3 regions of the Amycolatopsis methanolica 239 genome follow, and region 2 is predicted to be linked to each of the others. Evidence: riboswitches for the same ligand, from Rfam matches in the RefSeq annotation. Region 2 holds a riboswitch; each other region holds the start of a gene.
What was found. Region 2 has a riboswitch for S-adenosylmethionine ahead of thrC (threonine synthase). Riboswitches for the same ligand answer to the same signal wherever they lie in the genome.
Positions count from the first base shown of each region.

Region 1 (3,198 bases), 800 kb from region 2:
TCCCCGTTGGGCGCGAACAACGACACGAAGTCGACGACGTGGCCGCGCAGCACGCCGGGCGCGCGGAAGACGCGGTCGGCCAGGTTGCCGAGCGCGCCGGCGAGGATGAGCCCGAGGCCGATCGCCCAGCCGGCCGACCGCAGCCGCTTGGCGAACCAGATGAGCGCGATCACCACCCCGCACGCGACGATCGCGAACACCCAGGTCATGCCCGTGACGCCCATGCCGAAGGCCGCGAACGGGTTGCGGATCAGCTGCAGGTAGACGAGCCCGCCGAGGACCCGGACCGGCTCGTGCCCCTCCAGGGTCGCCACGACGACCGACTTGGTCACGACGTCCGCCGCGAACACGACGATCGCGATCACGGCCAGCAGCAGGGCGCGCCGCTTGGGCTGGGCGGCCTGCTGCTCGTCCGGCACGGTGTCCGGTTCCGGGGAGGGCTGGGGGTCACTGCTCACCCCGCCATTGTCCACGCCTGCCGCGACCGCCCCGGCGCAGGCCGGGAAACCCGGTCAGCGCGCTGCCGCGCCGCCCAGCGACTGCCTCGAACTCCGGGCAACACCCCACCCCAGCCAAGGGGTCATCATCCGACCCCGGGAACAGCCGCGGGACAAGGCGCCCGGGCCGCGCCGCCGCTCAGCGCAGGAAGTCCGGCAGCGGCCGCGGGTCCGGGCACGGCGCCCACCGGCCGTCCACCACGCCGTACGTCCACCGCGCGCCCCGCGCGACGATCTGCCGCAACGCGGTCACCAGCCGGTCGACGTGCTCGGTCGTGGTGCCCAGGCCGAGGCTGACCCGCAGCGCCTGCTTGCCCTCCCCGCCGTTGCGCTCGACGAGCCGCCGCACCGCGATGTGCGCGCAGAACGCACCGTCGCGGACGCCGATGCCGTACTCGGCCGACAGGACCGCCGCCACCCAGCCCGGCTCGAACCCGTCGAGCACGAAGCTCACCGTGCCGACCCGCTCCGCCGCGCCGTCGAACAGGCGCAGCTCCGCGAGCCCGGGCACCGCGGCGAGACCCCGCGTCAGCCGCTCGAGCAGCTCCCGCTCGTGCGCGGCCACCGCGTCCCACGACGCCGCCAGCTGCTCGCACGCCACGCCCAGCGCGTACACGCCGACGGTGTTGGGCGAACCGGCCTCGTGCCGCTCCACCCCGCTGTGCCACGCCACCCCGATGCCGTCGCCGTCGCGGCGCACCAGCTTCGTGGCCCCGCCACCGGCCAGGTACGGGTCCGCCGCGCGCAGCCAGTCGCCGCGCCCGATCAGCGCGCCCGCGCCGAACGGCGCGTACAGCTTGTGCCCGGACAGCACGACGTAGTCGACGTCCAGCTCACGCACCGAGATCGGCCGGTGCGGGGCGAGCTGGGCGCCGTCCAGCGCGACGCGCGCGCCGTGCCGCCGGGCCACCGCCGCGATCTCCGCCACCGGCAGCAGTTCCCCGGTCACGTTCGACGCGCCGGTCACGACCACCAGCCGCGGCCCCTCCGGGCACTCCGCCAGCGCACTGTCCACAGCGGACACCGCGGCCAGCCGTGTGTTCGGCAGCGGGATCCTGCGCACGTTCGGGCCGCGCCAGGGCAGCAGCGCGGCGTGGTGCTCGGTGTCGAACAGCACCACCGACGTGTGCCGCGGCACGCTGCGGGCCAGCAGGTTCAGCGCGTCGGTGGTGTTGCGGGTGAACACGACCGCGTCCGAGGGCCGGGCGCCGACGAACCGGCGCAGCACGTCCCGGGTGCGCTCGTAGACCTTTGTGGACACCTGGGAGGCGAACCCCGCCCCGCGGTGCACGCTCGCGTAGTGCGGCAGGAACTCGTCCACCGCGCGGCGCACGGCCTCCAGGCAGGGGGCGCTGGCCGCGTGGTCGAGGTTGGCGTAGTCCCGCTCCCCGCCGGTGACCAGCGGGACGGCCGCGGCGGCGGTGACGGCGGGGGTGGTGACGCGTTCGAGAGCGAGAGTCATCGAAAGGCTCCTCGGGTCCAGGGACCCGCAAGGGGGTCCGCGCTTGCCCGCCGCACCTCGCGACGAGCCAGGTCCTCACCCGGGGCACCCCACCGCGGAAGGAGGGTTGCCGGCCAGCGAGCCGGGGCTTGGCGCTGGCACTCATGACCTACGGAGACACAGTAACCGATCGCCCCCGCCGCGCGCCAGCGGGTCTCAGGTCCCGGACTCGCCCTTCCAGCGGGCCAGCGGCCCGGCCCGGTCCACCGCGCGGATGCGCCGCTCGGCGGCCTCCCGGGCGGACTCGGTGCTCACGATCAGGATCTGGTCGCCGCGCTGCAGCCGGTCGGTGCGCTGCGGGGTGAAGCTGCGGCCGTCGCGGACGATCAAGCTCAGCGACGCCCCGGCGGGCAGCCGCAGCTCCGACAGGTACACGCCGTGCAGGCGCGAGCCGGGCTGGATCTTGACCTGGAGCAGCTCGGCCTGCAGCTCGTCCAGCGGCGCGGCGTCGACCTCGATCTCCTTCGGCTCGGTGTCCGCGTTCAGCCGCAGCACCCGCGCCAGCGGGCCGAGCGTGAGGCCCTGCACCAGGGTGAGCACGATCACCAGCACGAACACCGCGTCCACGAGCCGTTGCGCGCCCGGCATCGCGTGCGAGAGCGGGATCATCGCCAGCACGATCGGCACCGCGCCCCGCAACCCCGCCCAGGACAGGAACACCTGCTCGCGCAGCGGCACCTTGAACGGCAGCTGCGACACCAGCACCGACACCGGCCGCGCGAACACCAGCACCACCGCGGCGGCGATGAGCCCCGGCACGATCGACTCGAGCAGCCGTTCGGGCGAGGCGAACAGGCCCAGCAGCACAAACAACCCGATCTGGGCCAGCCAGCCGAGCCCTTCGGCGAAGGACAGCGTGTCCGAGCGGTGCGGCAGCCGGGAATTGCCCAGCACGACCGCCGCGACGTACGTGGCGAGCAGGCCGGAGGCGTGCAGCAGCTGCCCGGACGAGTAGGCCACCACGCACACCGCGACCGTCGCGAGTGGATAGAGGCCGGTGGCGGGCAGCGCGGCGCGGCGCAGCGCCCACGCCCCGGCCAGGCCGAGCAGCAGCCCGAGGAGCAGGCCCGCGCCGAGTTCGTAGACCACCAGCAGCGGCAGCGACCAGTCGATGCGGGTTCCCTCGGCCAGCACCACGACGGCGATGTAGGCGGGGGCGTCGTTGATGCCGGACTCCAGTTCCAGCGCCCCGACGATCCG
Region 1 covers NZ_CP009110.1:2,645,698-2,648,895, reverse strand. Annotated here, with positions in the region: gene lspA (signal peptidase II) at 1-458, opposite strand, end outside; gene AMETH_RS12715 (aminotransferase class V-fold PLP-dependent enzyme) at 637-1,959, opposite strand; SAM riboswitch class IV at 1,994-2,108, opposite strand; gene AMETH_RS12710 (potassium/proton antiporter) at 2,155-3,198, opposite strand, start outside.
Region 1: linked by a shared signal. The riboswitch ahead of AMETH_RS12715 (aminotransferase class V-fold PLP-dependent enzyme) and the one ahead of thrC (threonine synthase) in region 2 are both predicted to bind S-adenosylmethionine.

Region 2 (3,198 bases):
GCCGCCAACAAGAAGTCGGCGATGGCCAAGCGCGTCAACCAGCTCTGAGCTTGATCTTCCGCGGGGCGGGCATCCGGCAGGGTGCCCGCCCCTCTGCTGTCCAGGGGTGACGGATTCGTGAGCGCCGGGACCTGAGACTTCCTGCGCCCCCGGCTCCGGCGTCCGCACAGCCGTGGATGCAGCTTCACCACCCGTCACCCGGGTCCGCTGGCCGGCGACCTCACGCACATCCCGAGCAACGGTGAGCCCGCGCTCCCGCGCGCCAAAAGACCGCGGCCCGACCCTGGCGCCACCGCCAGTCCCGAGCAGCGGGGAGCCTGATCCAACACACCGAACACTTCCGCTTGGGCCCCGGGCCGGACACACCTCTCGGCTCGCGCGACGCCGAGCCCCGCACCCACCGCCACGCACACCAGACAACCGCAGTCCGACCCGCGCTCCGGACCAACGCTCGTACCGAGCAGCGGCGCGCCCCCGCCGTCGGGCGAACGACCGCAGCTGACCGCGGTGCCGAACTCAGCGCTTGTCGCGGGCGGCGGCGAGTTCCAGGACGGCCCGCTCGAGCGCGTAGGCCGGGTCCGCGGCCTGGCCCTTGACCTCGGCGTTCACCCGCGCCACCACGGCCATCGCCTCGGCCAGCCCGGCCTGCGTCCACCCGCGGGACTGCCCCTGCGCCTTCCGGATCTTCCACGGCGGCATGCCGAGCTCACCGGCCATCTGGTTCGGGTTGCCGCGGCCCGCCGCCGACACGCGGGCGATGGTGCGGACGGCGTCCGCGAGGGCGTCGGCGATCAGGACGTGCGCCACCCCGATCTGGAGCGCCCACCGCATCGCTTCGAGTGCCGCGCCGCGCTCGCCCGCGACGGCCTTCTCCGCCACCGCGAAACCGGTCACGTCCGCGCGGCCCCGGTGGTAGCGGCGCACGGCTTCCTCATCGACCCGGCCGCCCGAGTCTGCCACCAGCTGCGACGCCGCCGCGGCCAGCTCTCGCAGGTCGGATCCGACGGCGTCGATCAGCGCGGCCACCCCGGCCGGGTCAATTTTGCCGCCGGCCTGTCGGACCTCGTTGCGGACGAACGACTCCCGATCCGCCGGCCGGGTGATCTTCGGGCATTCGGTGACCTGGGCGCCGGCCTTCCGCAGCGCCGCCGGCAGCGACTTGGCCGCCTTGCTGCGGCCACCGCCGGTGTGCACGACGACCAAGACGACACCGTCGGCAGGCATCTTCGCGTAGGCGAGCACCGCGTCGGCCAGCTCCTGGCCGATGTCCTGCGCACCTTCGAGCACGATCACCCGTCCCTCGCTGAACAGCGATGGGCTGACCAGCTCGGCCAGGCCGGGCGGCGTGAGATCGGACACCCGGACCTTCGTCAGTTCGGCCGTCGCGTCCTCCTGGCGTGCCTGGTCCAGGGCGGCGCGGACGGCGCGCTCGACGAGCAGCTCCTCTTCACCGAGCACGAGCTGCAGGGGGGCGGAGGTGGTTGCCGGCGCGGTCACGGTTCAGATCCTCCCACGGACCACCGACAGCTCCGGAGCGTGATGAAACCCGCAGGGGCATGGCGTGCTCCGAGCGTGGTGCCGTATGTTGTCAACCAGGCATCGCGCGAGCGCGACAGCCACACAATCGAATACCGCTCATCCAGAGGGGCAGAGGGAACGGCCCGACGAAGCCCCGGCAACCGGCGTCAGCCTGTCATCTCGATTCCGCGAGGTAGCTGACGATCACGGTGCCAATTCCGGCCCGCGTCAGCGGGGCAGATGAGGAAAGGAACCTCGCGATGACTGCAGCCCTCGATTCGACCACCACCCGTCGCACCGTCGACCTCGGCCCGGCCGTCGAACTGGTCTCCAAGGAAGAGGGCCACCGCCAGCCGCTCGCCCCGGAGTTCGTTTCCGCCGAGGACTTCTCGCCTCTGGAGGTCGCCTACGACTTCGGTCGCGTGCGCCGTGAGGACATCGAGGCGGGCCCGCGCAACATCTGGCGCTACAAGCGGCTGCTGCCGGTGCCGTCGAACGTCGAAGAGATCCCGAACACCGAGCCCGGCTGTACCAGGCTGGTGAAGGCCGACCGGCTCGCCAAGGCTCTCGGTGTGAAGAGCCTGTGGGTCAAGGACGACACCGGCAACCCCACCCACTCGTTCAAGGACCGCGTCGTCGCCGTCGCACTGGCCGCGGCTCGCGAGTTCGGGTTCGACACCCTGGCCTGCCCCTCCACCGGCAACCTGGCCAACGCCGTCGCCGCGGCCGCGGCCCGCGCCGGCTGGCAGTCCGTGGTGCTGATCCCTTCCTCGCTCGAGCGCGCCAAGGTCCTGACGACCGCGGTCTACGACGGCAACCTGATCGCTGTCGACGGCAACTACGACGACGTCAACCGCCTGGCCACCGAGCTGGCCGCCGAGCACGAGAACTGGGCGTTCGTGAACGTCAACGTCCGCCCCTACTACTCCGAGGGCTCGAAGACGCTCGCTTACGAGGTCGCCGAGCAGCTCGGCTGGCGGATCCCCGAGCAGATCGTCGTGCCGATCGCCTCGGGCTCCCAGCTGACCAAGGTGGACAAGGGCTTCCGCGAGTTCGCCAAGCTGGGCCTGGTCGAGGACACCCCGTACAAGGTGTTCGGCGCGCAGGCGGCCGGCTGCTCGCCGGTGTCCACGGCGTTCCGCAACGGTTACGACGTCGTGCAGCCGGTCAAGCCGGACACCATCGCCCGCTCGCTCGCGATCGGCAACCCGGCCGACGGCCCCTACGTGCTCGACACGGTTCGTCGCACGGGCGGTGCGATCGAGGACGTGACCGATGAAGAGGTCGTCGAGGGCATCCGTCTACTCGCCCGCACCGAGGGCATCTTCACCGAGACCGCGGGTGGCGTCACCGTCGCGACGGCGAAGAAGCTCATCGAGGCCGGCAAGATCGACCCAGACGCCGAGACCGTCCTGCTCATCACCGGTGACGGCCTGAAGACCCTGGACGCGATCGAGAACGAGGTCGGCCCGAAGGCGACGGTCCCGCCGTCGGCGGCGGCCGTCCACAATGCTCTGGGTCTCTGACCGGTCCTCTGTCTCTGATCAAGGTTCCACCTCACTTTCCCCGGCGCACAACTGCCGGGCCGGACTGGTCGGGGATCACCGCGGTGTCGCCGTCGGTGTCCGTGCGGGTGACGAGCGCGCCGTCCGCGGTCAGGGTGTCGAGTGTCGTCGGGTT
Region 2 covers NZ_CP009110.1:1,842,739-1,845,936, reverse strand. Annotated here, with positions in the region: gene rpsT (30S ribosomal protein S20) at 1-48, shown strand, start outside; gene holA (DNA polymerase III subunit delta) at 517-1,497, opposite strand; SAM riboswitch class I at 1,633-1,765, shown strand; gene thrC (threonine synthase) at 1,779-3,044, shown strand; gene AMETH_RS08970 (ComEC/Rec2 family competence protein) at 3,076-3,198, opposite strand, start outside.

Region 3 (3,198 bases), 2.9 Mb from region 2:
GTCCTGCCGGTGGAACTGGTGATGGGCGCAGGCGCCGGACTGGCGATGCCGACGGTCATGAACATCGCGACCGCCAGGGTGGAGCCGAAGGACGCCGGGGTGGCGTCGGCGTTCATCACGACCTCCCAGCAGGTCGGCGCGTCGATCGGCACGGCGTCGCTGAACACGATCGCCGCGAGCGCGACCGCCTCGGTCGCCGGGCTGGCCCTGCCGGCGGCGACCGTGCACGGCTACGCGGTGGCGAACGGCTGGGCCGCGGCGATCGTGGCCGCAGGCGCGATCGCGGTCGGGGCCCTGGTCCGGGGGAAGTGAGACGAGGAGGGCGCCCCGGCCGGGCCCCCCTCCTCTCGTGCCTGGTCAGGCCGCGACGACGCTCTTCGGGCCTTCCTTCGGGTGCACGACGTGCGCGCCGCGGTCGGCGATCCACGCCAGCGCCGCGTCGGCCTGGCTGCCGTTGACGCCGACGCGGAACCGGGCCACCGGGGTGTCCCCGACGCGGGTCAGGCCGCCACCGATGGTGGCGAGCTCGACCTCGAACCGGGCGGAGGCCTCGGGCAGCAGCGCGCCGACGGCCGCGAAGCCGATCAGCACCACGTCGACGGACCGGTCGTAGCCCGACGACTGGCTGCGCGGCGTGTCGATCGGGGGCAGCAGGCTCTGCGCGACCTTGCTGGCCGGGTTCGCCAGCAGCTCCAGGACGGTGCCCTGCTCGACGAGCCGCCCGTCCTCCAGCACCGCGACCCCGTCGCAGACGCGCCGCACCGCGGCGCCGTCCTGGGTGGTCAGCAGCACCGTCACGCCCAGCTCCGCGCGGGCGCGGTCGAGAACGGTCAGCACCGCGCCGGTCTCCTCGGCGCCGACACCGGCGGTCGGGTCGTCGGCGAGCAGCACGGCCGGGCCTGCGGCCAGCGACCGGGCGAGCGCGACGCGGCGGCGCTGGCCCGGCGTGAGTTCGCTCGGGCGCAGCGCGGCGCGCTGGGTCAGGCCGGCCAGATCGAGCAGGCGGCCGACACGGCTGCGGCGCTGCGGGCCTTCCAGGCCGAGCTGCTCCAGCGGGGCCGCGACGTTGCCCGCCACGGTGCGCTCGGCGTGCAGCACCGGCTGCGCGTCCAGCACCGCGACCTGGCGGCGCACCTCGCGCAGCTTCCGCCCGTCGAGGCCGGTGGTGTTCAGGCCGTCCAGGCGGACGACGCCGCGGTCGGGCTTCTCCTGCAGGGCGATGCACCGGGTGAGGGTGGACTTGCCGGAGCCGGCCGGGCCGACGACGCCGAACAGGGCACCGGCGGGCACCTCGACGCTCACGTCCCGCAGGGCGTGGACGGGCTTGGCGGCACCGGGGAAGGACTTGGTCAGGTTTTCGACAGTGATCACGAATGGCTCCAGCACAACGGGCGCGAACGCGCCGACCGCACACCAAGTAGACCGTCTACAGAAGACGGTCAGGCGAAGTCAGGAAAAGGTGGTGAAAGGAAAGCGGTCAGCGACGACACGCGCAGACCGTGCGACGACATTCGTCGACGACGCGGCGCCTCGTGAGCATCGTGCGGTACACAGGAATCCTCCATCGGTCCTGGCGTTAGCACCTGCGCCCGGGTGGGGTGGTTGCTGCGGCTTCGGCGAGCCAGGTCTCTCAGCCGCTCGGGATGGATACCTCAAAGAGTAGAACGGACTTCACATCTTTTTGGCAAGTCCCTGGTCCGGATCAGGGTGCGAGATCACACAAACGGTGGTAAGGACTTGCTCTTGGCGATCTTGGCAAAGTCTCTTACCCCCAGTTGCTCGCCCCGCGCGCGGGGGTCGACGCCGGCCGCGCGGAGGATCGCCTCGGCCTTCTCCCCCGAGCCCGCCCACGACGACAACGCGGCGCGCAGGGTCTTGCGGCGCTGGGCGAAAGCGGCGTCGACGACGGCGAAGACCTCGTCCCGGTCCGCGTCCGACACCGGTTCCGCGGCCCGCTCGAAGCCGACGAGCGCGGAGTCGACGTTCGGCACCGGCCAGAACACCGCGCGCGGCACAGGCGCGACCTTGCGGGCCGGGCCGTACCAGGCGAGCTTCACGCTCGGGACGCCGTAGATGCGGCTGCCGGGGCTCGCGGCCATCCGGTCGGCGACCTCCGTCTGCACCATCACCAGGCCGTGCGCCAGCGACGGCAGCTCGGCGAGCAGGTGCAGGACCACCGGGACGGCGACGTTGTACGGCAGGTTGGCGACGAGGTGCGTGGGCTCCCGCGCCAGGTCCGCGCGCTGGAGCTTGAGGGCGTCCTGGATGTGGACGGTGAACCGGGCGGCGGCCTCGGGGGCGCGCTCGGTGACCGTGGCAGGCAGGCGCTCGCCGAGGACCGGGTCGATTTCGACAGCGGTGACCTGTGCGCCCGAGTCCAGGAGGCCGAGTGTCAGCGAGCCGAGGCCGGGGCCGACTTCCAGGACGTGGTCGCCTTCGCCCACTCCGGACAGGTCGACGATGCGGCGGACCGTGTTCGGGTCGTGCACGAAGTTCTGGCCGAGCTTCTTCGTGGGGCGGACGTCCAGCTCGGCGGCCAAGCCACGGATCTCGGCTGGTCCGAGCAGTGCGGTCACGCCGGGAATGCTACTGGCCCGCGAGTACCGCACTCGTGGAAGGTGACCCGGAAAAGAAGATGACCCCGGCAGCCGGCCGGGGTCATCATGTGTGCTGTTGGGGTCAGCTGGTGGCCTTGGCGCCGCACACGGGCCAGGCGCCGTAGCCGCCGCGGTCGTCGCGCACCTTGGTCGCCACCGCGATCTGCTGCTCACGCGTGGCCTGGTGCGGGTAGGGCGCGTACTGGTCGCCGCCGTAGGCGTCCCACGTGCTCTTGTTGAACTGCAGGCCGCCGTAGTAGCCGTTGCCGGTGTTGATCGACCAGTTGCCGCCGGACTCGCACTTCGCGATCGCGTCCCAGATGGCGCCGTCGCTGACCACCGGCTGCTTGGTGCCGACCCGGACGATCTTCGGCTTCGCCTCGACGATCACCTTCGTCGAGAGCTCCTCGCGGGCGGTCTCCTTGCCGTTGCGCTTGGTGATCCGGTAGGTCACCAGCTTCTTGCCCGCGGTGCCCGGGTCCTGGACGACCTCGTCGCCCGCGTCGAGCGTCGCGTCCTTGATCTCCTGGACCGGAGGATCGATGTCCTCTTCCTGGTTGATCACGGTGACGCCGGTGCGCGAGATGTGCACCTCGGCGCC
Region 3 covers NZ_CP009110.1:6,168,866-6,172,063, forward strand. Annotated here, with positions in the region: gene AMETH_RS29960 (DHA2 family efflux MFS transporter permease subunit) at 1-312, shown strand, start outside; gene AMETH_RS29965 (methionine ABC transporter ATP-binding protein) at 358-1,371, opposite strand; SAM riboswitch class I at 1,559-1,650, opposite strand; gene rsmA (16S rRNA (adenine(1518)-N(6)/adenine(1519)-N(6))-dimethyltransferase RsmA) at 1,716-2,576, opposite strand; gene AMETH_RS29975 (resuscitation-promoting factor) at 2,680-3,198, opposite strand, start outside.
Region 3: linked by a shared signal. The riboswitch ahead of AMETH_RS29965 (methionine ABC transporter ATP-binding protein) and the one ahead of thrC (threonine synthase) in region 2 are both predicted to bind S-adenosylmethionine.